3 regions of the Brevibacillus sp. HB1.4B genome follow, and region 3 is predicted to be linked to each of the others. Evidence: riboswitches for the same ligand, from Rfam matches in the RefSeq annotation. Region 3 holds a riboswitch; each other region holds the start of a gene.

Region 1 (10,638 bases), on a different contig from region 3:
ACACCAGCCTATGTCGTCGTATTCCTTTTTGCTCTGCCGACCTATCTTATTATCCAGGGAGGGGTTCGTGCGATTGGAAGGTACGCCGAGCTCGTGTTCTATCTTACACTTTGGATACCTTTTGTTCTCACGACGGCTTATCGAGAAGTTCAGTGGTTAAACCTGCTGCCAGTAATCAAGGATGGCTGGCACCCAATATGGGAAGCGAGCAAATCCACGGTACTCTCTTTTCTTGGATTTGAATTTGGTTATTTCGCCTACCCTTTTTTGCAAAAAAAACAATATGCGTCTCTCGGCATTGTCATTGCGAATACATTGACGATGCTTGTGTATATATCTGTCATCATCGTTTGCTTTGCTTATTTTAGCCCCGATGAAATCACGGAGTATACATGGCCTACGCTCAATCTATGGAAAGCCATCGAGTTCCGTTTTTTGGAACGTGTCGATATTCTATTTCTCTCTAGTTATTTGTTTATATTGTCAACAACTGCAACGCCGTACATCTATTTTTGTGTCTTTTCATCCAGTCAGTTATTTGGCATGAAGGATCACCGCAAGCATTTGCGTCTGTTCCTTCTTTTGGTTCCAGTGGCGGTATGGTTATATACGCCATCCTTTATCGATCTGAAGAAAGCGTCACAAATTTGGAGCTATACAGGATTGTTCTTTGCTTATGCGCTTCCGTTACTAGCTTGGGGACCGATCAGGCTATCGAAACGAGCAGAAGGTGGGAAAAAAGCATGAGGGTATTTCAGATTCTGTTATGTAGCTTCCTGGTAATCATGTTGGCAGGATGCAAGGACCAGATCAATTTGGAGGATACCACTTTATCGCTGATGGTCGGAATTGATTTGAACGAAAAAAACGAGCTTCTCTATTATATCTCAAGCCCTGTGTTCAGTCGGGAAGCAAAGGAAAAATCTGAGCAATACGGTATCCGGTCATCTACGATTAGAGAGGCGAGAATGGGCTTTGATGAGCGAGTGACAGGCTTGACCCAACCAGGCAAAATTCAGGTGCTTGTAATGGGGAAAAAACTGCTGGCTCACCCGGACTGGTTTCGGTTGCTAGATGTCGTTTTTCGGGATGCAAAGTTTAGTGTCAACGCCCGCATGGCTGTACATGATGGTCCAGTGAATGAGTTGTTTGATTTTAAACCAAAGGACAAGCCTCGTCTGTCCATTCATGTTACAAAGCTGATAGACACAGCCAATAGCAGAAATCTGACGGTAAAGACGAGGGCGCAGGAGCTCCATCGGCAAATGTTTGAAAAAGGGATGACGCCTACCCTGACTGAGTTGAAGAAAGAAAAGAAGGCGGTAAAGGTAATGGGGACGGCTTTGTTAAAAGAAAATGGAACGTACGCAGGCTCGATAGAACCGCGGGATACCATTCTTTTGCAAACGCTGCTCCATGAAAAACAAGGGGAACTGTCCGTCACCATCCCGATTAAAGAGCCGAACGAACACAATCAAATTGTGAAAGACAGGATCAGTTTTTTTATCAAGGGCGTCCAAAAAAAAGTGAAAACATCCTATCAGAACGGTCGGTTTCATTTTGACGTTCATTTCAAATTGCGAGTGTCCATATCGGAGCGAATGTTTCCGTACGACATGAAAAAGGACTACAAAAAGATGGAGCGAATGATCAGTGACGAGTTACAGAAGGATTACACGAAGTTAATCAAGAAATGCCAGGAAATCGGTGTAGACCCATTTGGGTTTGGTCTCTATGCGCGTGCCTATGAATATAAGGAATACAAAAAGGTAGAGGATGATTGGACGAAAGCCTTTTCCAATGCCACTGTTGAAATCAAGCCTGACGTATCGATTAAGGGAAATGGCGTCATAAAGTGAAGGGTGAAAGACAAAACCCCCTGGCAATCAGTAAATGCCAAGGGGTTCGTTATTAATAGATTGCTTCCCAGCCTGCAGGAGTGACGAATAGGCGAATCGCTTTGATTTTGCGGTCGTCCATCAGGGTGAAGTAGTGGCGGTAGTTCGGCGGTACGGAGATCAGATCGCCTGGCTCCAGCTCGACGTCGAAGTAGCGATCATCTTTGCCTTTGATGGCGAAAATACCGTGACCATCGACGCAGAAGCGGCACTCATCGTCTGTGTGGTGATGCTCGCCCTTGAATTTCACCAACAGCTCGTCGAGGTTAGGCGTTTTGTCAGAGAGGACGATGATGTCCGCTGTCAAGTAACCGCGACGTTGGCTGATCGCATCGATTTCTGACTTGAAGGTGTCGAGAATCTCTTGTTTTTCCTCGTCTGTCGGGCTGTAGTTATCACGGTGCTTTGGATCAAGGCGATCCACGCCCCATTTTTCGTAAATGATCTCTTGGGTGTCCAGGAAGGAGACAACTTCCTCGGGTGCTGAGATGTACTCATTGTTGTCGTGAAAACGAATTTGTGCCATCGTTTATTCCTCCTTAATTGGTGGTTGTAGTGGACACGACTGCTTGGCGTAATTGCAGCCAGCGGGCGTGATACTCGAATAGGAATTCAAAAGCTTCCAGGTGGCGCTTGGCCTCGAAGTCATTGCCGCCCCACGTGTAGATACCGTGGTTACGGATGAGTACGCCGGGAACTTCTGGTGTGATCACTTTTTCAATTTCGGTAGCCAAGGTCGGAATATCGGCAAAGTTCTCAACAATCGGAACAGTAATGCGCGCGTTTTCTTCCCAGATTCCGAGTCCCTTGATCAGCTCTTGTCCTTGAATGGAGAAGGCTCGTTGTCCAAAGTACAGCTCGGAAATGAGGTTGTTCCACACGGTATGGACGTGGAAGCAAGCACCCGCCTTCGGGAACGATTTGTAGACGATGGCGTGGATGAGCGTTTCCGCGGAAGGCTTGAGCGTAGTTTCATCCACCGGACGCGAGTCTTGATCTACGACTAGATAATCTTCGGGGGACAGCTTGGTTTTGTCTTTGCCGCTTGCGGTTACGGCAAATTGCAAGGGATCGTTTTGTATTTTAATAGAGAGATTGCCGCTGGTGCCGGGAAACCAATCCCGGCGGGCAAATGTCAGCTTGGCGTCATCCAGACGGCGAAAGGCATCCAGACGTTGTTCGAGTGTTGCAGTCATGAATTAGACGACCTCCTGTTGGATTTGCTGTAAAATGCGAATCACATCGTGGAAAGTGGCAAACTTGCTATGCGGCAATTGCAGCTCTTCCGCCTTGTCAGCGAGGAAGTGACGGGCAATCACATAGTCAGCGATTTTGGCTCCAGCCAAATCAGTGATAGAGTCGCCGATGACGATGCGGAAATGGGTTGCTGGTTCGTACCGGCGGATGATTGTCGTCTTGCACATGCCGCAGCCGTTCGTGCAATGCTCATCGCACGCGTTGGGCCACGTAATGGTGATGCGCTCTCCGCTGAAATCACTGCCATTGCAGTAGATCGGTACATCGGTAAGATCGAAGGGTGCCAGGATAGGCTCCAGGAAAAAGTCGATGCCGCCACTCGTGATCAACAGGTCAATGCCTTCTTCGCGGCAATAGCTCACGAATTCAGCAAATCCCGGGCGAATCGTCGCTTCTTGGACAATGAAATCGATAATGTCCTGGCGCAAGGAGGAGGGCAAGAGTTGAAACAGCTTGCCTACCCCTTCTTGAACGCTTATTTTTTGCGAAAGGATTTGCTCCGTCAAGGCTTCCCACTCAGGGGGAGCAAACTTGCGGACAATCGCTACAATGTTGTCTTTTTCGGTAATCGTTCCGTCGAAATCGCAGAACAGGACGAGCTTCTTGCTCATCGTGCACCACCCCACTTTTCCAGGGCGATCGCCAGTTCTTGCGATTCTGCGGCAGCCTCTTCCAGTGTTCGGCCTGCGGTGACAGCCTCAATCGCGGCGACGAATGCTTTCGCTCCTGCGGTTGCTCCACCGGGATGACCGTGGATTCCACCACCTGCATTGACAATTTGATCCAGACCGAAGTCTTGATAAAGCTGTGGAACCAGCCCAGGATGAATGCCGGCAGATGGAACCGGGAAGGATCGGCGCACACCATTCAGTGGGTCGGTCAAATGCTTGGCGAGCTGTAACGCTTCTGTCTTGTCCAAGGCGACGTTGCCATATGGAGATGGGAAGAGTACCAAATCTGCACCAGCTACGCGCATCAAGGTTCCGAGCAGAAGCGGGGTGGCGATACCGTAGTCAGGTGATGGATAGTAAGCGCCTGCCAATGCTGGATGCGCCATGATCGGTACGCGTACATCGGGATCGGCTGCCAAACGGTGCAGGGCATCGAATCCAAAGGCCAGCACATTGAACAAGAGGCAGTCAGCACCTGCATCTACCGCACGTTTCGCTTTTTCGTTCAGCTCATGCACTGGTCCAGTCAGGTTGGCTGCATAAAGGACGGGCTTGCCTGTTTCGGCTTCTGTCTCCTGGGCGATTTGCTTGAACGCTTTGATCCGTTCGATAAAAGGAGCGCGGTCATCTGCAAAGAAGATTTCGTCATCTTTCACGAGATCGACTCCGCCCAAGGCTTGTGCCCGGAATTGCGTCTTCAGGTCATCGAAAGGAAGGCCCAGGCACGATTTGAAAATGCTCATCAAGAGCGGACGGTTATGTGCCCCTAAACGTTCGCGCAGACCATCAATGCCGAACTTCGGTCCAGGAAAAGCCTGAAGGAATGAGTCAGGGAAAACGATGTCGACGAGCTTAATTTTGCCATCCATCGACAGTTTGCCGAATATTCCGGTCAACAAGGATGGAATGTCTGCTGTAAAATTGCGGGTCGGATAGCTGACGGTAATCAAACCGCGTGTTTCTCCGTTTTCCAGTGTCGCAAGCGGTGTTGCACTCACGGCTTCACCAAGATACGGCGCTAGCTCAGCTTGCTTGGCAAGCGGCAGGTCCGTCCAGGAACCGACTGTCATGCCGACAGCAATGGCTTGCGCTTTCTTGTTCAAGTCTTTTGCTTGTGTGAGATAGGTGACGAGGATACGTTGTTCACTCATGGTACGTCTCATCCTCCTTGAATGATTAAAAAAAGCCTCCCCATTGAGCGGGGAGGCGGTTGTCGACTATGAAAGCGTCTCGTCTCCTCTCATCTCTCGGGTCAGTAGCCGAAACAAGCCAAAGAGGCTCTATCTCGACTCTTATCCGTTGGAATTAGCACCGTTTCGCTATCCAAGGTACGCATCATCCGCGTACGATTCATGGTATAGCGCCGGTTGCCGGGCATCATAGGGCCAGTCCCTCAGCCAGCTCGCGATAAGAGTTATTCGTTTCCCCCATGATATGACGTTCATTGTCAGGAGTCAATCCTTGTTTTTGCAGAGAATGTGCAGCAGGTTAGAAGAAAAATGAGACGAAGGTGAAACTATTTGGCACTTCCTTCGTGGTAAGGGATGAAGGGGTGTGAACGGCTTGGGAAAGTAGGTCTGGAGGATGTGTACCGGCTGCATGTAAACGATATGTACCGCTATCTTTTCCGGCTGACACGAGATGAGAGGCTGGCAGAGGAGCGGACACAGGAAACCTTTTGTCGCGCCTACTCTTCCTTGGACGACTACCGTGGGGAAAAAGTACGGCCTTGGCTGTTCAAAACGGAGTGCGAATCTACGGAGCCGTCCTCACCGGACCTACCAAAGAACTGCTGAAGCTCAAGGCCGAAAAGTCGATAACAGCAGCGTTTCTAGGCAAGAAAGACTGGTGGAATTTGGAGCCACCTGCGGCATTGGGAACACAATACAGCTACTGATAGCAAGGTGCGAATTTTTGCACAAAAGGGTGTTGACATCGTGGAAGCGTTGGTTGTATGATTCAAACTAAATCAAAAACCGAATACGTTTTGGATACCTTATCCAGAGAAGGTGGAGGGACTGGCCCGATGATACCCGGCAACCGACATGACGCCATTCAGACGCGAGGAAGCGACTGATTGACAGGCGACATGCACGGTGCTAATTCCTGCAGAAACAAAAGTAGTCTGGAAGATAAGGGGGACATCAACACGGTTCTTACACGTGACGACAGCGACCTCTTTTCTTCGGGAAAAGAGGTCTTTTTATTGCTCCAGGTACTCAAACAAAACAAGTAGAGATAGAGGAAAAATACGTAGAGGGGAGTTTTGGAATCATGGCATATCGCGCATTGACTGAACAGGAAGCAGTGGAGTACGTAAAAGGAATACCGGGTCTTTTTAGCGAAGGAGCAGAGCTGACCAGCCGTGAAATCGGGGATGGCAATCTCAATCTGGTTTTTGACATTCAGGAGCTGGCAACCGGTAAGAGCGTCATTGTCAAACAAGCACTGCCTTTTGCCCGCGTCGTGGGAGAATCTTGGCCACTTACGATTGATCGGGCTCGTATCGAGAGCGAGGCACTCCGCATTCAGCACAAATACGTTCCAGACTTGGTGCCGCAGGTGTATCATTTTGATGGGGAACTTGCGTTGACTGTTATGGAAAACGTCGGGGACCACATGATCATGCGCAAAGGTCTGATCGAAGGAAAGCGGTACCCACTATTCGCGAAGCAAATTGGTCGTTTTCTCGCGCAAACCTTGTTCTTCACCTCCGATCTGGGCGCGCATCCGTACGATAAAAAAGCGCTAGTCGGAACATTCATAAATCCAGAATTATGCAAAATTACGGAAGATCTCGTCTTTACCGATCCGTATGAAAATGCGCCTACCAACGACTTCAACCCGTTGATTCGCCGGGAAGTCGAGGCGATCTGGAACAACAGGCCGCTGAAGCTGGAAATCGCCAAGCTGAAATACGATTTCCTTACGCGATCGGAAGCGCTGCTGCATGGTGACCTGCATACGGGAAGTATTTTCATCACGGAAAACAGCTTGAAAGCAATCGATCCAGAGTTCGCTTACTACGGTCCAATCGGTTTTGACATCGGGGCGGTCATTGCCAATCTATTGCTCAACTACGCAGGACAGCACGGTTTGCAAAAAGATCAAGGAGAACGGGAAGCGTACCGCGAATACTTACTGGAAACGGTCGAGGATGTCTGGAATGAATTCGTTTCGCAATTCGTTCAGCTCTGGCACAAGCAAGCCAAAGAGCGCAGCGCCCATGTCGAGGGACTGTGGCAAAGCTACGTGAAGCGCTTGATTCAGGATACAGCAGGCTATGCCGGATGCAAAATCTTGCGCCGTGTCATCGGCTTGGCAGGCGTAGCGGACCTGAATGCCATTGAAGACGACCAGACTCGCGCAGAAGCAGAGCGTCTGGCTCTCTCGATTGGAGAAGCGCTGATTCTCGGTCGCGGCGGCATCGACGAATCGACAGATATCACGGACATCGTACGCACTGTCACCGAACGTTACTATCAGGAGGCTACAACAGTATGACAACCAGCACTCAATTGGCACCTGTTAAGTGGGAGAATGACGCATTGGTCTTGCTTGACCAGACGCGTCTGCCAGTAGAAACGATCTATTTGAACTTGACTACCTCCGAGCAAGTATGGGGTTCCATTCGTCGCTTGGAAGTACGAGGCGCACCGGCGATTGGCATGGCGGCGGCTTACGGGCTCTACCTTGGTATTCGTGGCAGTGAAGCGAGTAACTACGACGAGTTTTGGCAGGAACTGAACCAGCAGGCAGACTACCTGGGCTCTTCCCGTCCGACAGCCGTGAATCTGTTCTGGGCGTTGGATCGCATCAAAGCTCGTGTTGAAAAAGAAAGCGGAGCGTCGATTGCCGAGTTGAAGGCGGCTGTGCTCGATGAAGCACTGACGATTCAAAAGGAAGACGCTGAAGTATGCCGGACCATTGGAGAGCATCTGCTCACTCTGTTGCATGACGGTATGGGAATTCTCACGCACTGTAATCCAGGCGCATTGGCTACAGCAGCGTACGGTACGGCTACCGCTCCATTTTATTTGGCAAAGGAACGCGGCTGGAACCTGAAGGTGTACGCGGACGAAACCCGTCCTGTCCTGCAAGGCGCTCGTCTTACTGCATTCGAATTGCAGCAAGCAGGGATTGATGTGACGCTGATCTGCGACAACATGGCGGCGATGGTTATGTCCCAAGGCAAAGTAGAGGCTGTCATCGTGGGTACAGACCGCGTAGCAGCGAATGGCGATGTCGCCAACAAAATCGGCACGTATGGGGTAGCGGTATTGGCAAAAGCTCACGGCATTCCTTTTTACGTGGCAGCTCCCTTGTCCTCCGTCGATCTAGACACACCGACAGGCGCAGATATTCCGATTGAAGAGCGTCCAGCCGAGGAAATTACCCATGGCTTGGGCAAACAGGTAGCTCCAGACGAAATCAAGGTGTACAATCCTGCGTTCGATGTAACGCCTGCGAAGTACATTACAGCGATCGTCACGGAGACAGGCATTTTCAAGCCGGAAGAGATCGGCAATAGCAAACCATAAAAGAATGATGGATAAGCGTTCGCCCTGTTGTTGCTGGCGGGCGCTTTTTTGCTCATTTTGGTGTTTTCCAGTAAAATATCCAAGAAAAGGGGAGATTCGTATGCAAACGATTCAACGGATAGCAATCAATGAAGATACATACTTGAAACAATTAGAATTAGCAGATGCTGAGGAGTTATTTTTGCTTACGGATTCGAACCGGGAGAATCTTATGGAATGGCTGCCGTGGCTGAATTATACGAAGAAGGTAGAGGATTCTCGCCAATTCATCAAAGCGACGATCCATCAGTACAACGATAATCGCGGCATCAACTACGGCATTTGGTACCAAGGACGTCTGGCTGGTACAGTCGGCGTACATACGGTGGATTGGATCAACAAAAAGACGTCTATTGGCTACTGGCTGGGTTCACAATTTCAAGGCAAAGGCCTGATGACAGAAGCAGTGGCGACCTACTTGGACGTATTGATCTTCGGGTCATGGGATTTGGAAAAAGTAACGATTCAGGCTGCTACGGAAAACGATAAGAGCAGATCAATTCCAGAACGATTAGGGTTTCAACTGGAAGGGATACTCCGCCGGAATGAATTCCTTTACGATCATTACGTGGATCATGCCACTTACAGCCTGCTAAAAGAGGAATGGCTGGACTGGAAAACCGATAAAAAATAGTGGATTGAACTGTATGCTTCGATTGACAATGAAAATTCTGTCAATTACGATGGTGAAGACAGATCAAGAGGGCTGCGTGTGATTCGCAAGCCCTTTTTTAGTCGTGCTGTTAGGTTTGAATAAATAGAGGTGATTTACATGCAGACACTTCGGCAATTATCTTGGTTTTTCCGTGCCTATTGGAAACGGTACGTCATTGGAATCTCTGTGTTGTTTATTATTGATGTCCTCATGCTTTGGCCACCGAAATTAATCGGGGACACGGTGGATTCGATTCGCAACAGTTCCCTGACAAACGCTGACTTGACGCAAACAGTGGTCATCTTGCTCGTTTTGGGTGTTAGCTTGTATGGATTGCGGTTTCTCTGGCGGTTCTTGTTAAATGGGGGAGCCCTGATACTGGAGAGGACGTTGCGCGAGCGACTGTTTGCCCATTTGACGAGAATGACCCCGTCGTTTTTTCATCGCAAACGCAGTGGGGATCTGATGGCCGTCGCTACCAACGACATTCCTGCCATTGAACAAACAGCTAGTACAGGAGTGCTTACGCTTGTCGATGCGTTGTTCATGACCTTGTTAACGCTGGGCGTCATGGTGACCGCGATTGATTGGAAGCTGACGCTTGCTGCACTGATCCCGATGCCGTTTTTGGCTTGGTCAACAGCGTACTATGGAAGGTTGCTGCATGAGCGCTTTTACTTAGCGCAGGAAGCCTTCGGAGAGATGAATGATCATGTCCAACAATCCGTATCGGGCGTTCGGGTGTTGAGAGCATTTGTTCAAGAAAAGGCCGATATCGAGGCATATCGCCGGGTCAGTGAAAAAACGTTGGAGCGAAATGTGAGCGTTTCGCGGATCGACGCCCTGTTCGAGCCGACAATCGCGATTATTATTGGCTTCAGCTTTTTGATCGGGCTGGGCTATGGGACGTATTTGGTGTTCACCAGCGTCATCTCCTTAGGGGATTTGGTTGCGTTCAATTTATACTTGGGACTTTTAATTTGGCCGATGTTCGCCTTTGGTTGGCTAGTCAATGTGTTGCAGCGCGGTGGTGCTTCCCACAAGCGTTTTACAGAGCTAATGGTGGAGCAGCCAGATGTGACGGAGGCAGCGAATCCGGTCACGAGCCAAATCGCCAATACCGTAGAAGCACGCCATTTTTCCTTTACGTATCCGGGGACTGACAAGCAGGCACTCACCGACATCTCGTTTCGTTTGGGTGAAGGAGAAACGCTTGGGATTGTCGGACGGACAGGAAGCGGCAAGTCGACGCTATGCCGTGCTTTATTGCATCAATATCAGATGAAGGAACAAGCTCTGTTTATCGGGGGCATCCCGATTGAGGGACTTGCTTTCGATACGCTGCGAGAAAAAATCGGCTATGTGCCTCAGGAGCATTTGCTGTTCTCACGGACGATTGCAGAAAATGTTACATTTGGGAAACCACAAGTGACGACCGATGACGTGATGCATGCGTTGGAGCTTGCGGAGATGAAGAGAGATCTGGCGCAATTCAGAGATGGATTGCAAACCATGGTTGGAGAGAAGGGGGTCACCCTCTCCGGTGGGCAAAAACAGCGCATTTCCATTGCGCGCGC
Region 2 (10,638 bases), on a different contig from region 3:
GAATTTGCCTACGTGGATTTTGTCTGGAATTATCCTTTTTCTCGTGTATTACACCATTGTAGGAGGAATTAGAGTTATAGCCGGTTATACATTTTTTTCGATTATGGTAACGATATGGCTCTTATGCGATCTATATTTTCCTTTGCAATACGCGCATTGGGAGTATTTGTTTCCGATTATGGACAGCAGTTTGGAGAACCTTTTCAAAGGAATGCTGGCCATGTCTTTGACCAGTGTTGGCTTTGAGGTGATCTACGTGGTTTACCCCTTTGTAGAAAATAAAGATAGGGTCAACAAAAGTACCCAGTGGGCGGTGCTGGTGACGTATCTGGCGTATTTGCTTATCATGCTCGTGTCCCTGGTCTTCTTTAGTCAGGGTCAGCTTATGCGGACGATCTGGGCGACACTCAATCTGCACAAGATGGTGTACCTCCCCGTTCTGGAAAGGTTCGAGCTGGTTGTCATTTCTTTGTGGCTCATCGTCATCTTGCCCAATATTATGTTGTATTTGTGGTGCTCTGCACGTGGACTCAAACGCCTCTTCGGATTCAACTTGCGAACATCGTTGAATTGGATTATGCCCCTGATCTATATTACTTCATTGACGGTGTTTACAAGGTTGGAGATGAATATGATCAATGATTGGTATGGGAAAACGAGTATGTATGTTGCATTCCTGTACCCCTATTTTTTGTACATCATGGTTCTGCTAAAGCAGCGAACGCAACCGGCGAAATCGACGAGCAAAGGGGAAAGTGCCTGATGCGACATGATCGAAAATACGCGATGCCCTTGTTGAAGCGGTTTTTGGCGCTGTGGTGTTCGGGCATCTTGATTGTAACAGGCTGCTCGGATCGGCAAATTTTCGATGAAACAGGACTTGCAACGGCTGTCGGCTATGATCTGTTAAAAGATGGCAAAATTCGCGGGACGTCTGTCATGCCTTCCATTAATCCAGAGGCAAGGCATAAGATACAGATCTTATCAGCCACAGGGGAAACCAGCAAAGGAATCCGGGATAAGATGAATTTGCAATCAGACAAAAGAGTATTGGGTGGGCAAATTCGTGTTGCCCTCTACAGTGAAAACTTTTCAAAGCAGGGACTTGGCAGCATCATTGACACGTTGTATCGGGACTCGTCCCTTTCTAGCAGGATTTATCTTTGTGTGTTTGCAGGCGAAACATATGATATGCTGACGTATCCTTATTCAGAACAAGGGAATATTGGAATCTACCTGTATCGTTTGATTGAGCAAAATATCCGTGGGGAAAAAATTCCTTCTTCAACCATGCATGAGTTTTTCCGGGCTTACTATGAAAAAGGGATCGACCCGGTCATGCCGTACATAGAAAGAAAGGGAGATGAACTGAAAATCAAAGGCATCGCCTTATTCAAAGGTGATCGTTATGTGTCATGGGTTACACCCAAGGAAGCCTTTCTACTCAAACTTATCCACGGAAAGTTCCGCATCGGCAGCTATGATACTTCTGTTCCTACTGCTATTTTTGGGGAGTCACCCAAAAACCACAACAGCAAAAAAGACCAGGTGCAGCTCGTTTTCGATACAATTTCCAGCCATGCGAAAATCAAATTAAGCCAAATATCCCCACCAATCTTCGATATTCATGTCAAGTTGCATGCCCGAATTTTGGAGTTAACCATCCCGCTAAAGCTAGAAAATGCCAAGTTGCTGAAAATCATGGAACATGCACTGGAGAAAGAGCTTGAAAAAGAATTGCATAAACTCATAAGCAAACTGAAGAGCCTCGATGTTGACCCAATTGGCTTCGGCTCGATCTATCGTTCAGAGAAAAGAGGAATGGCCAACATGACGCAGGCTGAATGGCGAAAGATGTTTCAGGATGCAACGTTTCGCTTCCACGTAAAGTCAAAAATCATCCGCAACGGCGTCATGGATTAAAAAACTTTTCCTTCTATTACTATTGACGTGATATTTCCGAAAAGGATATAATCCGTTTTGTATCATCATGAAATAGAAAAGACGAACATAATATACGTAGATATCTTTCTTATCAAGAGAGGCGGAGGGACAGGCCCTATGAAGCCCGGCAGCCGGTTCATTTTCGGATGAACGTCGCGGTGCCAATTCCTACAAGATCGTTTGGATCTTGTATAGATGAGAAGGGTGGATGCGAACGTATAACATTGCGTTGCAGCCCCTTTTTCGTTTATGAAAAAAGGGGTTTTCTGATTTTATTTAGATTGTGGTCGGGAGGTGGATGCGTTGATCCAACTGCGTCATTTGCATAAAAGCTATCAAGTACAAGGGAAAACCATCCCAGCGTTAACGGGGATCGACCTTTCCATAGAGCAAGGAGAAATATACGGGATTATCGGACACTCTGGTGCAGGGAAGAGTACGTTGATCCGATGCATCAATTTGCTGGAGCGTCCAACTTCAGGGGAAGTTATTGTGGACGGCGTCGATTTGACAAAGCTGGATGAAGGGAAGCTGCAAGCAAAGCGCCGCGCAATCGGCATGATTTTTCAGCACTTCAACTTGCTGTCTTCTTCAACAGTCGGCGAAAATGTTGCTTTTCCGCTCAAGCTGGCAAAGCGTCCGAAGGCAGAGATTGATAAGAAAGTGAACGAGCTGCTAAAGCTGGTTGGCTTGGAGGCACATAAGGACAAATATCCGTCCCAACTGTCTGGCGGACAGAAGCAGCGTGTAGGGATTGCTCGGGCGCTCGCGAATGATCCAAAAGTGCTGCTCTGTGACGAAGCTACATCGGCTCTCGATCCGCAGACGACGAACTCCATTCTGGCACTCCTCTTGGACATCAACCGTAAGCTGGGCTTGACCATTGTGTTGATTACCCACGAGATGCACGTCATTCGCTCCATTTGTGATCGTGTTGGCGTCATTGATGGAGGAAAGATCGTCGAGTCGGGTAACGTACTGGATGTATTCCTTCGTCCGCAGCATCTAACGACACAAGAATTCGTGGAACAAGTAGCGGATTCTACAGAGCTGCGTGAAGCAGTCGCGCACGAAAAGGCCTCGGGGAACCGCACGATTGCTCGTGTCACCTTCCTCGGAGAAAAAACGTACCAGCCGATCCTGTTCCAAACGATGCAAGAGACCGGTACGGTATTCAGCATTTTGCAGGGAACAATCTCCCGCATGAAGGATACACCGTATGGTCAGTTGGTGATCGAGCTGGAAGGCGATGTCGCACAGAATCAAAAGACCATTGAGACGCTGCGCCAACGTGGCTTGGAAGTAGAGGTGATATAAATGGACTGGACATTCGAAAATGTGGATTGGGCTGAAATCGGCGTAGGCACGATGGATACGCTCACGATGCTCGGCTTTTCCACCCTGTTTACCGTCCTGATTGGTTTGCCGCTGGGAATCATTCTATTTTTGACCTCACGCGGACAGCTTCTGCAAAACCGCACTTTTTATTCGATCGCATCATTCGTTGTCAACGTATTGCGTTCGGTACCGTTTATCATTTTGATGATTTTGCTGATTCCTGTGACGAAAATGATCGTAGGAACCTCACTCGGCGTACTGGGTGCTATTCCGCCACTCGTATTTGGTGCCGCTCCGTTTTTCGCACGGTTGGTGGAAACCTCTCTGCGTGAGATTGATAAAGGCGTGATTGAGGCCGCACAATCCATGGGAGCTTCCAATTGGCAGATCGTCTGGAATGTCCTTTTGCCAGAATCTAGATCAGGCCTGATCGCGGGTATTACGATCACGACGGTTACGTTGGTATCCTACACTGCAATGTCTGGGGTAATTGGCGGTGGTGGTCTGGGTGACTTGGCGATCCGATACGGTTATCAACGTTTCCAAACCGATGTCATGATTGTGACTGTTGTTATTTTGCTGGTGATGGTACAGATCTTACAATCGCTGGGGGACCGTCTGGTTCTCAAGTTCAGCCGTAAGTAGGATTTTTCCATAAAAGTTATCAAAGAATAAGACAAATACATGCAAGGGGGAAATCATTCATGAAAAAGCTAGTCGTATCTGTACTTTCTACTGTGTTGGCATTTTCTTTGGCAGCTTGCGGAGGCAAAACCGAAACTGCACCTGCTCCAGCTGAAGGTGGCGCACAAGGCGGACAACAGGAAGTAACATTGAAGGTAGGCGCTTCTCCCGTTCCACATGCAGCAATCTTGAAATTCGTTCAACCAAAACTGAAAGAACAAGGCGTGAACCTGGAAATCAAAGAGTTCACCGATTACGTACAACCTAACGTTCAAGTGAACGAGAAACAACTCGACGCAAACTTCTTCCAGCACAAGCCTTACCTGGAAGACTTCAATAAAGGACAAAACATGAACCTGGTGCCAGTAGTGGCTGTACACATCGAGCCATTCGGCGCTTACAGCAAAAAAGTGAAATCAGTGGATGAATTAGCTGATGGCGCAACTATCGCGCTGCCAAACGATCCAACAAACAGTGGTCGCGCACTCGCACTCTTGGAGAAAAACGGCGTGATCAAGCTGAAAGAAGGCGCTGGCATCAGCGGTACAGTGAAAGACGTTGTTGAGAACAAGAAAAACCTGAAGTTCAAAGAAGTAGAAGCAGCGATGTTGCCACGCGTTCTGGAAGAAGTAGATCTGGCGTTGATCAACACCAACTATGCGCTGGAAGCAAAACTTGTTCCAACCAAAGACGCTCTGTTTATTGAAGATAAAGATACTCCATACGCAAACTTCTTGGTAGCTCGTCCTGACAACAAGGATTCCGAAGCAATGCAAAAGCTGGCAAAAGAACTGAACTCACCTGAAGTGAAAAAGTTCATTGAAGATGAATACAAAGGCGCGATTATTCCAGCGTTCTAAATCAACAAATAATTGATCGATCAACGAAACCCAACTGGCCGAAAAGCTGGTTGGGTTTTACTTTTATTTATAATGTAGTGAATTTTCATAAAATTAAATTAAATCTATACGAACCCCGTTTTCAACCCAATTCCCGTCGAGTATATTGTGTTTGAAATGAGAAAATATAGATAAGGGGGAATTTTCTGATGAAAAGAAATCTCAAGTTGTTTCTTGGCGCGATGCTGGTCGCCGGAAGCGTGTTAGCTGGATGCTCCACGAGTACGCAGCCATCAACGACAACCCCTCCAACTGAGGGAACCGCGGCGCCAGCTGAAAAGTCTGCAAATGCAAAGCCGCAATTATTTCGGGCGAACATTATGAGTGAGCCTGCGACAGCGGACCCTGGTCTTGCGAAGGATGCCACTGCGGGAGCGATCGTTCGTGCTACGTTTGATGGCTTGACTCGCTTTGATGCAAACGCAAAGCCAGTGAATTCAGTAGCATCCGATGTGAAAATCTCGGATGACAAACTGGTGTATACGTTCACGCTCCGCGACTCCAAATGGAGCAATGGTGATCCAGTCACTGCCCATGACTTCGTGTATGCATGGAAGCGTGCACTCGGCAAGACTTTTGGGGCTGAGTATGCTTATCAGCTGTACTACATTAAAAATGCGCAGCTGATTCACAAAGGCCAGGCGAAGCCCGACGAACTCGGTGCGAAGGCAATCGATGACAAAACACTGGAAGTCACACTTGAGAATCCAACGCCTTACTTCCTGGAGCTGACGGCTTTCTACACGTACTACCCGGTTAACCAAAAAGTAGTGGAGGCCAATCCAAAATGGGCAAACGAAGCGGCGACGCACGTAAGCAACGGTCCATTTAAGATGAAAGCGTGGGAGCACAAGAGCAAGATCGTGCTTGAAAAGAACGAGCAATACTGGGATAAAGACGTCGTGAAGCTCGATCGCATCGAGATCGCGATGATCGAGGACGATAATACAGCCCTGTCCATGTTCGAAAACGGTGAGCTGGATTGGGCAGGTCAGCCACTCGGTGGACTTCCCACCGATGCGATCCCGACACTGAGAGACGCGGGCAAACTCGTTGTTCATCCAAAAGCGACGATGTACTGGTACAAGTTGAATACGACAAAAGGGCCGCTCAGCAATGTGAAAATTCGTAAAGCCTTGGCATACTCGGTTGACCGTAAAACCATCGTGGATAACATCACACAAGTGGGCCAAGTGCCAACGATGGGGATGTTGCCGCAATCCATGATTATCAAAAAAGAAGGCTACTTCAAAGATAATGATGTAGAAACGGCCAAAAAGCTGTTGGAAGAAGGTATGAAGGAGCTTAACGTGACAACGCTGCCTCCGATCACCTTGACGTACAACCCAAGCGACAGACATAAGAAAATTGCCGAGGCGCTTCAGGACCAATGGAAACAAAAACTTGGCATTGAAGTAAAGCTCATGGTGAAGGAGGCCACTGTTCACATACAGGATATGCATCAACTTAATTACGAAATAGGCCGTATCGGCTGGAATGCAGACTTTAATGATCCAATGAATTACCTGGAAATGTTCCGGGATGGTAATACAGGCAACAACGACACGGGCTGGGAAGACCCACGCTACCAAGAGCTGCTGAAACGGGCATCAGTAGAAATTGATCCAGAGAAGCGCAAGCAGCTGTTTGGAGAGGCTGAGCAAATCTTCATGGATGCCATGCCTTTGATCCCCATGTTCACGGATGTCGATGTCTGGGTACAAAGCGACAAGGTGAAAGGCGTTCAAGTGGACGGACTCGGATTTATTGACCTGAAGTGGGCAGAAATGACGGAGTAACAAAAAAACAAAAATCCCGAGGCCAACGAAATTGCTGGTTTCGGGATTCTTTTCTATTAGTAGCCAAAATCAAGTGTCTTGCCTGTCTCCGCATACGTCTTGATCGATGAGAGCATCATTGGCCAATTGTTGCTGGCACTTTCGTGGGAGGGGTGGTTTTCTGTCCATTGATCCTGAATCAAAGTCAGCTTGGTGCAGCCGCCAACCGGTTCTAAGGTAATGGTGACACGAGACTGTAATTCCGCATGATTCTTGTAATAGGCAGGACCAGGATGTTCAGTGAAACTGAAAATATGATGAGGTTCGAGCTGCAAGATCTTCCCGTATACATGAACCGTGTCGTCACCGTCTTTCCCCGGACCAACGTAAGCCATCTCATCGCCTACTTGAAAAGTCGACTGAATCGTACAGCCAAAGAAGGTGCTCTTTACGCCTTCATCGGAAGTAAGGACATGCCAGACTTGCTCTGGCGTAGCACCAATGTAGAAATCGAAGCGAAGATCCATCGTTTTACCCCCTGATTTTTTCATTTGGGAATTGTAATCAAGTCTCCCAACTACTACTCTTACTATAAGAAGAATTCGGTAGTGTGTATTGTAAAAACACGACAGGAGGCGCACCTTGGAAAATCAGACTGCCAAGCTCCCAAAGGGTGTACTGCATGCCATGATTGGGCAGAAGAAATTTTCGCTGGACAGATACGAGCCATCTGCCGAAATTAGCTACTTCGTGCAGCACTACTGGGTCGTCAGGTGGGATTTGCGTACACAACTTCCTTACTCGCAAACCGTACTGGCTCATCCTAATGTGAATCTCGTGTTTGAAAAAGGAGCAACTGGCATTTTTGGTGTAGCCCGCACGACTTCCTCGCATCTTTTAGCGGGACAAGGCCAAGTGTTTGGAGTGAAATTCAGGCCAGGAGGTTTTTATCCGTTTCTGAATGCCCCGGTATCAAAGTTGAGTGGTACTTCTTCGAGTCTGGAAGCCTTATTTGGTGTTGGTGTTTCAACCGAGCAGCTTGAGAAAGAAGTGCTAAGCCTGCCAGATGATGAGCAAATGATAAAAAGGGTAGAAGCCTTTCTATTCGAATATTTGCCGGAGCCTGACCCGAATGTAGCGCGCATCAGTGAAATTGTCAGGATGATCCAGGCAGATCGATCCGTACTCAAGGTCGAGGATGCGGTACAGTTGACCGGAATGAACATGCGGACGATGCAGCGTTTGTTTGATCGTTATGTAGGTGTCAGTCCGAAGTCGGTCATCCAACGATACAGACTGCATGAGGCAGCAGAGCAGATTGACCAGGGAACAGTCCAAGATTGGCTGGACCTGTCTACCTCTCTTGGCTACTACGATCACTCTCACTTCATTCGAGATTTTCGAGCAATCGTTGGTGTAGCGCCGAACGAGTATCGACGAGCCCAAATTTAATCATAGTGAACCCCTTCGCCTTCTGGCCGGAGGGGTTGTTTCATTCCTGCATAAATTTTTATATACGAGGCATACTTCATCATGATGAAAATACCAAATTTATTTCCTTTAATAGAATTTGATGTTTGAATAAAACATAATTAATTTTACTTAAAATGTCTTCAATATTACTAAAAATGCAGTATATTTGTGGAGTAGCTTGCAATGAAGTTTTACCGATAGAAAAATAGGGGGTCAACACCGTGAAAAAAAGCGTTTTTGCAGCAATGAGTTCTATCCTGGTTCTGAGTGCGGCGCTGGCAGGTTGTGGCGGCGGCGGTGAGAAAGCAGGCGAGCAAGGGAATGCTTCTAAGGAGCAAACAAGCGGTCCTAAAGAATTGAGAATGAACATGATGTCCGAGCCACCAACTGCTGACCCTGCATTGGCTGAGGATTCTACTTCCAGTGCGGTTCTGCGTGCAACATTTGATGGTCTCACTCGTATTGGCGAAGATGGCAAACCACATCCATCTGTAGCAGAAAAAATTGACGTATCTGAAGATGGTCTTACTTATACATTCACCCTGCGTGACAGCAAATGGAGCAATGGGGAGCCAGTTACTGCAAAGGATTTCGAATTCGCTTGGAAGCGAGCGCTCAATCCGAAAACAGCATCTAACTACTCCTACCAATTGTATTACCTGAAAAATGCAGAAGAATACAACAAGGGTAAAGCAAAAGCTGAAGATGTTGGCGTAAAAGCGAAAGACGATAAAACACTCGTCGTGACTTTGAAAAACCCAACACCATTCTTCTTGGAGCTGACTGCGTTCTATACGTACTACCCAGTTAACCAAAAAGTAGTGGAAAGCAGCGATAAATGGGCGGGCGAAGCAGCTACACACGTAGGTAACGGTCCATTCAAAATGGAAAAATGGGAACATAAGAGCAAATTGGTTCTCGTGAAGAGCGATACCTATTGGGATAAAGACGTTGTAAAACTCGACAAGCTCAACTTCTCCATGGTTGAAGATGCAAATACAGAGCTGTCCATGTTTGACAATGACGATTTGGATTGGTCCGGAGCACCTTTGAGCTCACTTCCTACCGATGCGATTCCTGCATTGAAAGAATCTGGCCAAATGCAAACACGCCCGATCGCGGGTACGTACCTGTACAAATTCAATACAGAAGTTCCGCCGTTCAACAACGCGAAAATCCGTAAGGCGTTTGCTTATGCAATCGATCGTAAATCTATCATCGACAACATCACGCAAGCAAACCAAGAACCAGCAATGGGTCTGATCCCGCCAACAATGGCAGTGGCAACAAGCCCGTACTTCAAAGACGGCGATGCAGAAGTAGCGAAAAAATTGCTGGAAGAAGGTATGAAGGAAGAAGGCATTACCAAAATGCCGACCCTTACTCTTTCCTTCAACACGTCTGAAGGTCACAAGAAAATTGCCGAAGCGATCCAAGACCAATGGAAGAAAGCACTCGGCGTAGACATTAAGCTGGAGAACAAAGAATGGAAAGTATTCTTGGAAGATGTAAACCAAGGTAAATTCCAAATCGCACGTTCCAGCTGGACTGGTGACTACAACGATCCATACACGTTCTTGGACCTGTTCAAGGACAAAGATGGCGGAAACAACGACACGAAATGGGAAAATCCGAAGTACAAAGAGCTGCTGAACCAGTCTGCTTTGGAAAAAGACCCAGAAAAACGCAAACAAATCCTGGCACAAGCAGAAGCCATTTTCATGGACGAAATGCCAGCAATGCCAATCTACTACTACACTCATTCTTATGTGAAAAAAGACAAAGTAAAAGGTGTAGTACTCGACGGTCTCGGTTTCGTAGACTGGAAATGGGCAGACATTCAATAAGAAAAAGCGCATAACAAGTTGTAACAAGAGAAGAGTGCTACGGCACTCTTCTTTTTTTATAAACCATTTATAAGAGAGAACAATTGAGCAGAGAATTGATGATGATGTTAGGAATTATAAAATTATAAATTAAATTACTATTGCGATTTTACTGACTGTGGATAAAATTGGGTGAGTGAAAAAATAGATCGATAAATGATGGTTGAATCCTCAACTCTAAAAAAGCTTGATATTATGCGGTTTTTCGTAGGGATATCGAGATAGGGATGTTCTGGAAAATTTATTTATCGATCAATATATTTTATAATTCATTAATTCTCTTTATAAATAAATAAAAATTTATTAAATCATTCTAAAACATATTTAAAAAATATATAAAACCATGTATATTGATAAAAGATTTAGAAAAGGGGGATTACTTGTATGAAAAAGAATGTTTTCGTGGCAATGAGTTCTATCCTCGTTCTTGGTGCGGCACTCGCAGGATGCGGTGGCGGAAACCAGGCGGCACCAGCAGATAGCAATGCATCGGCAGGAAAGACAGAAAATTCTGCACCAGCAACTGGCCCTAAATTACTGAAACTGAACCTGCACTCCGAGCCACCAACAGCTGACCCAGGTATCGCGGAAGATACAACTTCCAGCACAATCATCACAGCTACCTTCGAAGGTCTG
Region 3 (10,638 bases):
ACGATTCCAATCCTGTACAAAGATTTCATGCTCTACTGGCGTGATGTTGCCCAAGCACGCACACTGGGCATGCCTTTGGACATGAGCGCGGCTGCCAATGCAGCTGCTGGTGGTGCACTGATGGAAGACGATCTGATCTTCAACGGTGCTGCTGAATTCGACCTCCCAGGTCTGATGAACGTAAAAGGCCGTCTCACTCATCTGAAGAGCGATTGGATGGAATCTGGCAATGCGTTTGCTGATATCGTGGAAGCACGCAACAAGCTGTTGAAAATGGGCCACAGCGGTCCGTATGCACTGGTTGTTTCTCCTGAGCTCTACTCACTCTTGCATCGCGTGCACAAAGGCACCAACGTGCTTGAGATCGAGCATGTTCGCAATCTCGTTACAGATGGTGTCTTCCAATCTCCTACCATTAAGGGCCGTTCCGGCGTATTGGTAGCGACTGGCCGCCATAATCTCGACCTGGCGATTGCAGAAGACTTCGACTCCGCATTCCTCGGAGACGAGCAAATGAACAGTCTGTTCCGTGTTTACGAGTGCGTTGTATTGCGGATCAAGCGTCCAAGCGCAATTTGCACGTTGGAAGAAACAGAAGAATAGGAAGCCCTTTGGCACACCCATTGACGATTCTCGTTGTGGGTGTGTTTTTTCATCCTTGAAATATGTAACAGATCCCTTATAATAAGAACGTACGTTCCAAACTTTCGAAACAATCTGACACAAATGTCGTTGGGGGGATTTATATGAGATGCGAGGTCAATGGGGTTAACCTTTATTATGAGGAGATCGGAAGCGGTTTTCCTGTCGTGATGATTCACGGTTTTTCACTTGATCACCGCTGCATGACTGGTTGTCTGGAACCAATTTTTGAGAAACGCTCAGGATACCGACGACTTTACATAGACCTGCCTGGAATGGGACAAACGGAAAACTACGAACATATCCACACCACGGACGATATTCTGGAGGTTGTCCTTGCGTTCATCGATCAGCTCATTCCAGGTGAACCCTTTTTCATTGCGGGTGAATCATACGGCGGATATCTTACACGAGCAGTTATCGAGAAGCGCCGGGATCGAGTGAAGGGCGCCCTGTTCATCTGCCCGAACGTCATTCCTGAAAAAGCAAAGCGCACACTGCCGGATAAACCCGTCTTAATAGAGGAGCCTTCTCTCTGGGAGAAGTTGAGTGAGACGGAACGAGCAGAGTTTGAGTCGATGGCGGTAGTAGCTACCAATTATACGTGGAACCGCTATAAAAAAGAGATTGTCGACGGCTACATGCTGTCTGACCCTTCTTTCCTCAGTAAAATCAGACAGTCATACGGCGTGTCCTTCCCATTGGATACGGCTCCCTTCCCTCACCCGAGTCTTTTTGTTGTGGGCAAACAAGATCATTCTGTCGGCTATCGCGATATTTGGGATATTATTGAGGGCTATCCCCGCTCTTCTTTTGCCGCACTCGATTGTGCGGGACACAACTTGCAGATTGAGCAGCCACTTTTGTTTACGGAGCTTGTGAATGAATGGCTGGATCGGGCGCAAAGGGAGCTTTCCCTGTAAATATGCATCAAAAAAGACAACCAGCTCCAATGGCAATGGTTGTCTTTTTGCTTCTATTAAACATTTGTCACGAGAGATTCACTGTAGGCGTGGAATGCTTTGCCCAATCTCGAAATCGCAAGCTCCGTGTCTTCCCGGTTCAAGAGTGTATAATTCAAGCGCATCGTATTAACTTGAGGCTCAGCTGCATAAAACGGCTTCCCTGGTACGAATGCGACGCCTTCCTGTACGGAACGGGCCAGCAGCTTCTCCGCATCGATATGCTCCGGCAGATTCACCCAGAGGAACATCCCGCCTCTTGGTTTTTCCCACTGTACGCCCTCCCAGTTTTGCGCAACCAAGAGCTCATGCATCCATTCCATGCGCGCTTTGTAAGACTCGCGAATCTTCTCAATGTGGCGCTCCAGATCAAAGCGGGACAAAAGCTCATACAGAGCGTACTGGTCGATTGTGCTTGACTGCAAATCAACTGCTTGCTTCGCCTTCACCATCATTTGAATCACACGTGTATCTCCGATGGCCCATCCGGTACGCAAGCCTGGCGCGACAATTTTGGAAAAGGTACTGGTGTACACCACACAGGAATCAGTCGGATGCTCATCCAGTGAGAAAATCGAGCGGTACGGTGCTTCCCCATCGAATTGGATCTCTCCATATGGATCGTCTTCCAGGATGAGAATGTTTTGTGCCTTACATTGACGAAGCAAGCCGAGACGGCGTTCGAGACTCCATACCTTTCCTGTCGGATTGGCAAAGGTAGGAATGACGTACACCATTTTGGGGCGGTACTGGGCAATTTTTTTCGCCAGATCGTCCAAATCCATCCCATCGGCGTCACCGTCTACAGGGATCGCTTTGATTCCCCGGAATTGAAATAACTGAACAGCTGCCAAATAAGTAGGGTTTTCAACGAGAACGACATCGCCTTCGTCTAAATATACACGACACAACAAGTCTACTGCTTGCTGAGAGCCCGTTGTGATGATCATATTATCTACACCGACGTTCATATGCTTTTGCTTCATGCGGGATGCAATCCACTCACGAAGCGGCAAGTATCCATCAGTTAATCCGTACTGAAGAGCTTTTGCTCCTTGTTCAAATGCGCGGTTGAACGCTTCACGCATCTCTGCGATTGGAAAAGAATCCTCTGCTGGCAGTCCACCTGCGAGCGAGAGCACTTGATTGCCTTGGGTCAGCTTCAAGATTTCCCGGACTGCCGAGGAGGATAATGCTTCGACAGATTTTGAAAATGAGTACTCCATGTTCCGTTCCCCCTTGATTTTGCTTATCCTTGTTTTATCACTCTCCCTCTCGTAAGTCCAATCCTTGGTAGCTATGAGTGGATAGGTTTTGACTATGTCGAGCGGTTGTTCAATCGTTAGTCTTGACACACTGCATGCAAAAAACCCCTCTTCGTCTCAAACGAAAAGGGGTCCAATATGTATGGGCTATATCTTCCTAGGCGATGCGAAACACACGCGGTTTCTCTGTGTGTGGGAGGAAAGAGAGGTCTACGTGCGTGGACGCTTCTTCCATGCCAATATCGTTTGCCAACAGCAATGCCTCTTCCTGGAAGGTCGGCGTACAGCTGCCTTCATTCAGTTCACAGAGACGTTTCAATCGCTTCAGTCTCTCTGCGGATTTCTCCACTCTCATGCCTTCATTCGTCAGCTCACAAACGTTGACGTGACGAGCATCAGCGATCATACTGATATCATTCACATGGACAATCAGTCTTTTGCCTTCTTCCGTAACAAAACCGATCGAGCAAAAATGCGCACCTGACATTTCCAAACGAGTGAGAACAGCATTGGCGTAAACTTCTCCCGTCCGCAGGCGAATTTGGCCTGCTTCAATGGCTCCGCCGATTTTCCGCTCGTTGGCGATCACCGTATACATATCCGTGTAACCGTTAATCTGATAGCGCATGGTACCCTCCCGCTCTCGATGAGACTAATTATCATTAACAATGCCATCGTATAATGAAAATCATTATCTGTCAATAATGAGAATGATTTTTATTCTAGAATAAAAAAGCCACACTCCATTTGTATGGTAGTGTGACCCAATTACCTCGCCTTTATTTTGTTTTCGTAAATAACCCCAACCGCTCAATTCGCTGAACCGCTTCTGCGAGACGCTCTTCATTTGATAACAAAGCCGCTCGCACATAACCCTCACCTGTCGGACCAAAGCCATTTCCTGGCGCTACGACGACATGCGCTTTTTCCAAAAGCAGGTCAGAGAACTCCACGGATGTGAAGCCGCTTGGAACAGGAAGCCAAGCAAAAAACGACCCTTGAGATGGTGGCGCCTGCCAGCCAATCCGATGCAGATTGGAGTACAAGGCATTGCGGCGGCTTTCGTAGACAGCGACGAGATCGCGAACGCACTGCTGTGACTCCGTCATCGCTTTGGCTGCCGCCATCTGTACCGCTCCGAACAGACTGACGAAGTAATGGTCCTGAATGAGGTTAATCAGACGAACCAGCTCGCGATTTCCTACCATAGCACCAACACGCCAGCCTGCCATGTTGTACGTTTTGGACAAGGTATAAAATTCTACACCCACTTCTTTTGCACCCGGAACCTGCATGAAGCTGACTGGCTTTTTCCCGTCATAGCTGATCGCCCCGTAGGCGAAGTCGTGGCAAACAACGATTTCATGTTTTCGAGCAAAACGAATGGTTTCCTCATAAAACTCGAGTGGTGCATTAACTGCTGTCGGATTGTTCGGATAGTTGAGAAACATCAGTTTCGCGCGATCCAAATCAGCTTGGGAGAGCTGGCTGTAGTCTGGCAAGAAGTCATTTTCCGCCTTCAATGGCATCATGACCATTCGTCCATTTACGACTGCAACCCCCGACCAATAATCCGGATAGCCTGGGTCTGGAACCAGTGCAACATCGCCTGCATTCATAAGGACTTGGCAAATCTCTACGAGTCCGGTTTTGCTGCCGAACAATATCGCTACTTCTTCCTCCGGATCGAGGTCCACATCAAATTCTTGCTTATACCAATGAGCCACTGCCTGCTTCAGTTCCACGCGTCCCTGAAAAGGCGGATATTTGTGATGGAGTGGTTGTGCCGCTTGCGCCTGTAATTCTTCAATAATGTGTGGCGGTGTCGGCAAATCAGGATTGCCCTGCCCTAGGTTTATGACGTCATGGCCTTGCGCAATGACCTTGTTTACTTTTGCCACCAGGGTCGCAAAAAACTGGGTAGGGAGTCGATCAATCATGTCGGAGGGTTGAATGCGCATCTTTCTTCCATTCCTTTCTTGGGCCCAATACAGTAAAACCCCCTTTTTCCATACAGAAAAAGGGGGAGATCAGCTTGGTCACGTCCTTATCTGTCAGGAAAAAATCCTGCTGGAATTGGCACAGCATCTGTCCATCGCATAGAACAGATCCGCTGCCGGGCTTCATAGGGCCAGTCCCTCCACCTCTCTGAATAAGTCAAACACACGGAATATACTGTTTTTTCGTCTATATCATACTACTTGAGCACGTAAACCGTGTCAAGATGCTTGATTCTGTAAGGGTACCTGATGCCTTCTTTTTTGAAAAGATGTGTGGAAGGCAAAGAATGCGACAGACAACAGACACAAGCCCGCCATCACGAACAATAGTCCCTGCGCATGAATCGATTGGAAAATGAAGGCGCCAAGAAGTGGTCCGAGCATCCTCCCAGCAGATCCAGTCCCTGCAATCAGACCTTGAATGAAGCCTTCTCGTCCCTCTGGCGTAAACTGTGCCGCTACTGCCGGCACCGCTGGCCATACGAGCATTTCTCCCAGCGTCATGATGAACATGCCTGCAACAAAGCCTGCATAAACCGTTGATTGAGACAAAATCAACATCGACATGGCAAAAATATAAGCGCCCAAGAGCATTTGTGCTTTTAGCGTACGGGCAAAGCGTCGTATGACCCACGCAATCAATGGTTGACCAAACAGGATCAAACCGCCGTTCAGCGTCCACAACAGACTGTATTGACGGAGTGAAATGCCCAGGGATTGCATGTAGGTCGACAGCACCGTTGTCCATTGTACATAGACAATCCAGCTAATGAGCAATCCTCCGCATAAGAGCAGCAATGCTCCCCATACAACCTTGGTCTCTTGCTGTGGTTCTCGTATAAGTTCTCCCTCTGCTTGTTCGGGAGCAGTCGTCTGCAATTGACGTTTTTGCTCTGCCAGTTTTAACTGACGCGGCAAAATGAGCATAAACATCGTCAGCACAATTACTTGTGTGATCGCATTTCCGAAAAACGTCCAAGCAAACGAAACGCTTGCCAAGAAGCCGCCTAAAGCAGAGCCGGCAGCTACACCCACATTGAGGGCGACGTAAATCAGATTGATTCCTTTACGGCCTCCCTCCGGCCATAAAACCACTGCCAGCGCATTCATAACGGGAGAAAGGGATCCATAAAACAGACCATTCAATAATAACAGTAGGACATATACGGTAAAATCTTGTGTAACACCTAAACAGACCGAAATAATCATTCCACCGATGGAGCCTACAACAATGGTGCGCATTTTACCCCAGCGGTCAAACATCATCCCGCCGACAATACTCCCGATCAGGAATGCGCCTTGATTTAAAAGCAACAAGAAGCCGGCTACAGTCAGCGGCTTTCCGAGATGGTTGTGAATATAGATCGTGACCAGCGGCCAAATACACGCCATTCCGGTAGAAAAAATGACGGCAGCAATCGCCAATAAACGAATGCTGCTCGGATAGGATTCCCACTTTTGCCTCATGGCTTACTTCTCACCCCGATGGAAATCGCCGCTTTTTCCGCCTGTTTTGGATTGCAGACTGGTCGGACCGATTATCATTTCTTTATCCATGGCTTTGCACATGTCATACACCGTCAAAGCCGTTACACTGACAGCGGTCAACGCCTCCATCTCGACGCCTGTTTTCCCTGTCGTCTTCACGGTTCCTGTAATCGCAAGCGTCGTTTCATCTACAAAAGCAAATTGTATGTCGATGCCAGTCAATGGCAGCGGATGACACATCGGGATGATTTCCCACGTCTTTTTGGCAGCCATGACACCTGCTACCTGCGCAACTGCGAGTACATCGCCCTTTTCGATTCGACCTTCACGGATTCGGGCGAGTGTTTCGGGTTTCATGCTGATTTGGCTCTCGGCTACAGCCACCCGTTTTGTGACGTCCTTCTCAGACACGTCCACCATCCGCGCTCGATTTTGTTCATTAAAATGTGTTAATTGATCAGTCATACGAGTATCTTTCCTCCTCTATCTTCTCCTACCTTACTCCCGCAGCTGGATAAAAGCAATGGGAATGTAGAGGACATCGTTTCGTTATCTTGCTCATCCACTCCCAAAAACGTACGAAGAACAGGTGCTGGAGGTATACTGTGCGTACACAGCTCAAAGGAGGCGTATGGAAATGGAAACGATGAAGGATCAGACGGTACGTTGGTCAATGCTTGTGCATGGTGATTGGACTATTTATTTGGCTGCAACGGCTGCCGGACTTTGTTATGTCGGCTCAGTCAACCAGCCTTTTGCTGAATTGGAAGCGTGGGTTGAAAAGCATCGCCCACAAAGTGCACTGGTGCAAGACGACCCATGGCTAAAGCCTTTTGCAACAGAACTGATGGAATATATGCAAGGAACGCGCGAGCATTTTTCCATGAATTGCGACCTCTCTGGAACGCCTTTTCAGCTCGCTGTCTGGGAAGCACTCCGTCAAATCCCATACGGTCAAACGGCATCGTACACCGACATTGCAAACATCATTGAAAAGCCTGCTGCTGTTCGTGCAGTCGGTGCAGCAATCGGTGCCAATCCGGTTCTCATTACAGTCCCCTGCCACCGCGTTGTCGGTAAAAACGGTTCACTGACTGGCTATCGTGGAGGACTGCCCATGAAGACAACTCTGCTTGATCTGGAGCAAAAGTCGAATCGGGGTGTGAAGCATGGCTAGTTCACTGACAGAAAGGATCGCTGCACTTGACTGGCATTCCCTGCAACAGAAGTTGGACGAACAAGGGTATGCAGCTTTTCCTTCCTTAATAGGCTCGAATGCGTGCGAAGAATTAATCGCTTCGTATGGACAGGATGATCTTTTTCGCAATACGATCCAGATGGCACGGTACCGTTTCGGTGAAGGGGAGTATCGTTATTATCAGGCTCCCCTTCCCTCACTTTTGCAGGAGCTTCGCGAAGGCTTTTATCCGATGCTTGCGCAGACTGCGAATCGGTGGCTCGAAATGCTTGGACGTGAAGCTATTTATCCTGCTACCCTCCCTGATTTTTTGGCGCAATGTCACGACCAGGGGCAGCTGCGCTCTACTCCATTGATTTTGAAATACGAAACGGGTGGCTACAATTGTTTACATCAGGATATGTACGGCGAGGTGTTCTTCCCGTTTCAAGTCGTGTTTGCCTTGAATCAGAAGGAGAAGGACTACACTGGCGGAGAATTTCTGCTGATGGAGCAACGGCCGCGCGCGCAGAGCCGGGGACATGTGATAACCTTGGACCAAGGCGCTGGACTGATTTTCCCGACATCCTATCGTCCTGTACAGGGAACGCGAGGCTTCTATAAAAACACGCTGCGCCACGGTGTCAGCACGATTACCTCAGGAAAGCGCTACAGCCTCGGAATTATTTTTCATGATGCAAAGTGAGGAACGCACAATATGAAGAGCATCCTTTCCTATAAAATGCCGAAAACCCTCCTCAATAAAGGAAGCGGATTTCTTGCGGATTACACCCACTCGCTCAATCCGTATACGGGCTGTTCTTTCGCCTGCTCTTATTGCTATGTTCGGCAAATGCCTGTCTCTTTGTTTCGCAACGAGCAATGGGGCACATGGGTTGACATTAAGCAGCAAGCTGCCGATTTATTGCGCAAGGAGTTAATACGGGCTAAGAAAAAAGGAAAGGTGACCATCTTCATGTCTTCGAGTACAGACCCGTACCAGCCCATCGAACAAACGGAAAAGGTAACGAGGTCTTTACTCGAAGTCATGGTAGAGCATCCACCCGATTTTTTGCTGGTGCAGACGAGAAGTCCCTTGGTTTGGCGGGATGCCGATTTGTTACTCCTGCTGGGTGATCGCGTCCGCGTCAGCATGACCGTCGAGACCGATTTGGAGGAGATTCGCAGGCACTTTAGCCCACAAGCTCCCCCCATTCAAGCGCGGCTTAAAACACTCCAGCGTTTGGCGGAAGCAGGCATCCCTACACAAGCAACCATTGCCCCTGTTTTGCCTAGCAGTGAGTCATTTCCGGAGATTTTGCGCCCCTTGGTAACACGTGTCTGTGTCGACGACTTTTATATGGGAGATGGCAGCGGCGGTAAACGAACGAAAAGAAACGGCATTCCCGCTCTCTATGAACAGCTTGGACTGGAAGAATGGTATGATCCTACCGCCTATCGGATCGTCTATGATCGGCTATTACGTATTTTTCCCCCGAACCAGATCTATTTGAGTCAGGAAGGCTTCGCCCCTTAGAATCAACCGCTGATTGAAACACCCCATTCATTGGCAACTTTGATCGGTTTATGATATCGTCTAGCCTAGAGTGTAGTATCATCCAGGGAAATGAGGAATTGTCTTGACCATTACGATCTTGTTATTTGCCGGACTCGCTGAACGTGCGAATGCCCGGGAAGTACAGTTGACCCTATCTGAAGGCGCGACCGTTAGCGACCTACTGCAAGCAGTGGAAAGAGAATATCCTGCGCTCTCTGCGCTTTTGGGCAGTTGCTTTGTCTCCATCAATCATGAATATGCGGCGAAAAATCAGGTCATTTCAGCCGACGACGAGATTGCCCTCTTACCTCCTGTAAGCGGCGGAGAAGAAGACCCGCGCTTCGCCATTACCGAGGAGCCCATTTCTGCGGACAAGTTGGTTCGTCTGGTGAGCAACCCGCATGCAGGCGCAATCCTTACTTTTGTCGGAACTGTTCGGGAATTTACCCATGGTCAGCGCACCGTGTATTTGTCCTATGAAGCATATGCCCCTATGGCTGTTGAAAAAATGAAGCAGGTCGCAGCAGAGATCGAGGAACGCTGGCCGGGAGCGCAAGTCGCGATGCACCATCGTATCGGTAACTTGGCTGTAGAAGAAATTGCGGTTGTTTGTGCCGTTGCAACAGCGCATCGAAATGAATCGTTTGAAGCAGGCCGTTACGCCATTGAGCGACTCAAAGAGATCGTTCCCATTTGGAAAAAAGAAATGTGGGAAGATGGAAGCGAATGGAAGGGACATCAGCAAGGACCGTGGAATCCGCTTGCGATGCCAGAAGGAAAGGTGGAGTAACGCCTTGGATACTCGCTATTCCCGTCAGACATTGTTTCATCCGATCGGGCGCAGTGGACAGGAAAAATTGGGGCAAAGCCGCGTAGCGATCGTCGGCATGGGAGCACTTGGAACTGTTCTCTCCAATCATATGGTCCGTGCTGGAGTAGGTTTTGTCCGCATCATTGACCGCGACTTCGTCGAGCCGAGCAACCTGCAGCGTCAAATGCTCTACGACGAATCCGATGCAGCCGAGCATTTGCCAAAAGCAATCGCCGCTCACGCCAAGCTGACAAAGATCAATTCAGCTGTCACGATCGAACCGATTGTCGCAGACCTTACCGCTTATAATGCGGAGGAATTGCTGGCAGATGTCGATCTCGTTCTGGATGCGACGGATAATTTTCAGGTGAGATATCTCGTGAACGATGTTTGCGTTAAGCATAGTATTCCGTGGGTGTACGGTGGCGCTGTGAGTGCGACTGGAACATTTACCGCGATTCGTCCAGGGATCACGCCTTGCTTACGCTGCCTTTTCCCTGAAGCACCAAACCCGGGTGAGATGCCTACCTGTGACACGGCTGGCGTCATCGGACCAATCATTCACATCGTCGCCTCCTATCAGGCAACAGAAGCATTCAAGCTGTTAGTTGATGCAACGGATGAGCTTAATCCGAATTTGGAGCACTTTGAGATTTGGCATAACCGCCATCAGCAAATCAAGGTGGTCAATGCCCGCCGAGACGACTGTCCGACATGTGGGCACAAGCAATTTTC

Evidence for each region. A riboswitch is a leader RNA that binds a small molecule or an ion and turns the genes downstream of it on or off. The one in region 3 is predicted to bind S-adenosylmethionine.
Region 1: it holds a riboswitch for S-adenosylmethionine, as region 3 does, so the genes downstream of both, mtnK (S-methyl-5-thioribose kinase) here and HP398_RS22540 (pyridoxal phosphate-dependent aminotransferase) in region 3, are expected to answer to the same signal.
Region 2: it holds a riboswitch for S-adenosylmethionine, as region 3 does, so the genes downstream of both, HP398_RS26220 (methionine ABC transporter ATP-binding protein) here and HP398_RS22540 (pyridoxal phosphate-dependent aminotransferase) in region 3, are expected to answer to the same signal.

What each region holds. Positions count from the first base shown of each region.
Region 1 covers NZ_JABSUT010000005.1:170,379-181,016, forward strand. The annotation lists gene HP398_RS14140 (GerAB/ArcD/ProY family transporter) at 1-747, shown strand, start outside; gene HP398_RS14145 (Ger(x)C family spore germination protein) at 744-1,859, shown strand; gene HP398_RS14150 (1,2-dihydroxy-3-keto-5-methylthiopentene dioxygenase) at 1,912-2,424, opposite strand; gene HP398_RS14155 (methylthioribulose 1-phosphate dehydratase) at 2,438-3,094, opposite strand; gene HP398_RS14160 (2-hydroxy-3-keto-5-methylthiopentenyl-1-phosphate phosphatase) at 3,098-3,766, opposite strand; gene HP398_RS14165 (2,3-diketo-5-methylthiopentyl-1-phosphate enolase) at 3,763-4,977, opposite strand; SAM riboswitch class I at 5,064-5,240, opposite strand; gene HP398_RS14170 (sigma factor) at 5,437-5,622, shown strand; gene HP398_RS14175 (anti sigma factor C-terminal domain-containing protein) at 5,574-5,723, shown strand; SAM riboswitch class I at 5,820-5,965, shown strand; gene mtnK (S-methyl-5-thioribose kinase) at 6,101-7,330, shown strand; gene mtnA (S-methyl-5-thioribose-1-phosphate isomerase) at 7,327-8,367, shown strand; gene HP398_RS14190 (GNAT family N-acetyltransferase) at 8,468-9,040, shown strand; gene HP398_RS14195 (ABC transporter ATP-binding protein) at 9,179-10,638, shown strand, end outside.
Region 2 covers NZ_JABSUT010000013.1:57,100-67,737, reverse strand. The annotation lists gene HP398_RS26230 (GerAB/ArcD/ProY family transporter) at 1-763, shown strand, start outside; gene HP398_RS26225 (Ger(x)C family spore germination protein) at 763-1,923, shown strand; SAM riboswitch class I at 2,030-2,146, shown strand; gene HP398_RS26220 (methionine ABC transporter ATP-binding protein) at 2,248-3,261, shown strand; gene HP398_RS26215 (methionine ABC transporter permease) at 3,262-3,927, shown strand; gene HP398_RS26210 (MetQ/NlpA family ABC transporter substrate-binding protein) at 3,987-4,826, shown strand; gene HP398_RS26205 (peptide ABC transporter substrate-binding protein) at 5,015-6,664, shown strand; gene HP398_RS26200 (SRPBCC family protein) at 6,721-7,170, opposite strand; gene HP398_RS26195 (helix-turn-helix domain-containing protein) at 7,286-8,095, shown strand; gene HP398_RS26190 (peptide ABC transporter substrate-binding protein) at 8,338-9,963, shown strand; gene HP398_RS26185 (peptide ABC transporter substrate-binding protein) at 10,387-10,638, shown strand, end outside.
Region 3 covers NZ_JABSUT010000010.1:67,010-77,647, forward strand. The annotation lists gene HP398_RS22520 (family 1 encapsulin nanocompartment shell protein) at 1-603, shown strand, start outside; gene HP398_RS22525 (alpha/beta fold hydrolase) at 747-1,565, shown strand; gene HP398_RS22530 (aminotransferase-like domain-containing protein) at 1,622-2,830, opposite strand; gene HP398_RS22535 (hypothetical protein) at 3,027-3,497, opposite strand; gene HP398_RS22540 (pyridoxal phosphate-dependent aminotransferase) at 3,649-4,830, opposite strand; SAM riboswitch class I at 4,914-5,028, opposite strand; gene HP398_RS22545 (MFS transporter) at 5,089-6,336, opposite strand; gene moaC (cyclic pyranopterin monophosphate synthase MoaC) at 6,340-6,822, opposite strand; gene HP398_RS22555 (methylated-DNA--[protein]-cysteine S-methyltransferase) at 6,995-7,534, shown strand; gene HP398_RS22560 (2OG-Fe(II) oxygenase) at 7,527-8,240, shown strand; gene HP398_RS22565 (SPL family radical SAM protein) at 8,253-9,071, shown strand; gene HP398_RS22570 (molybdenum cofactor biosynthesis protein) at 9,175-9,882, shown strand; gene HP398_RS22575 (ThiF family adenylyltransferase) at 9,887-10,638, shown strand, end outside.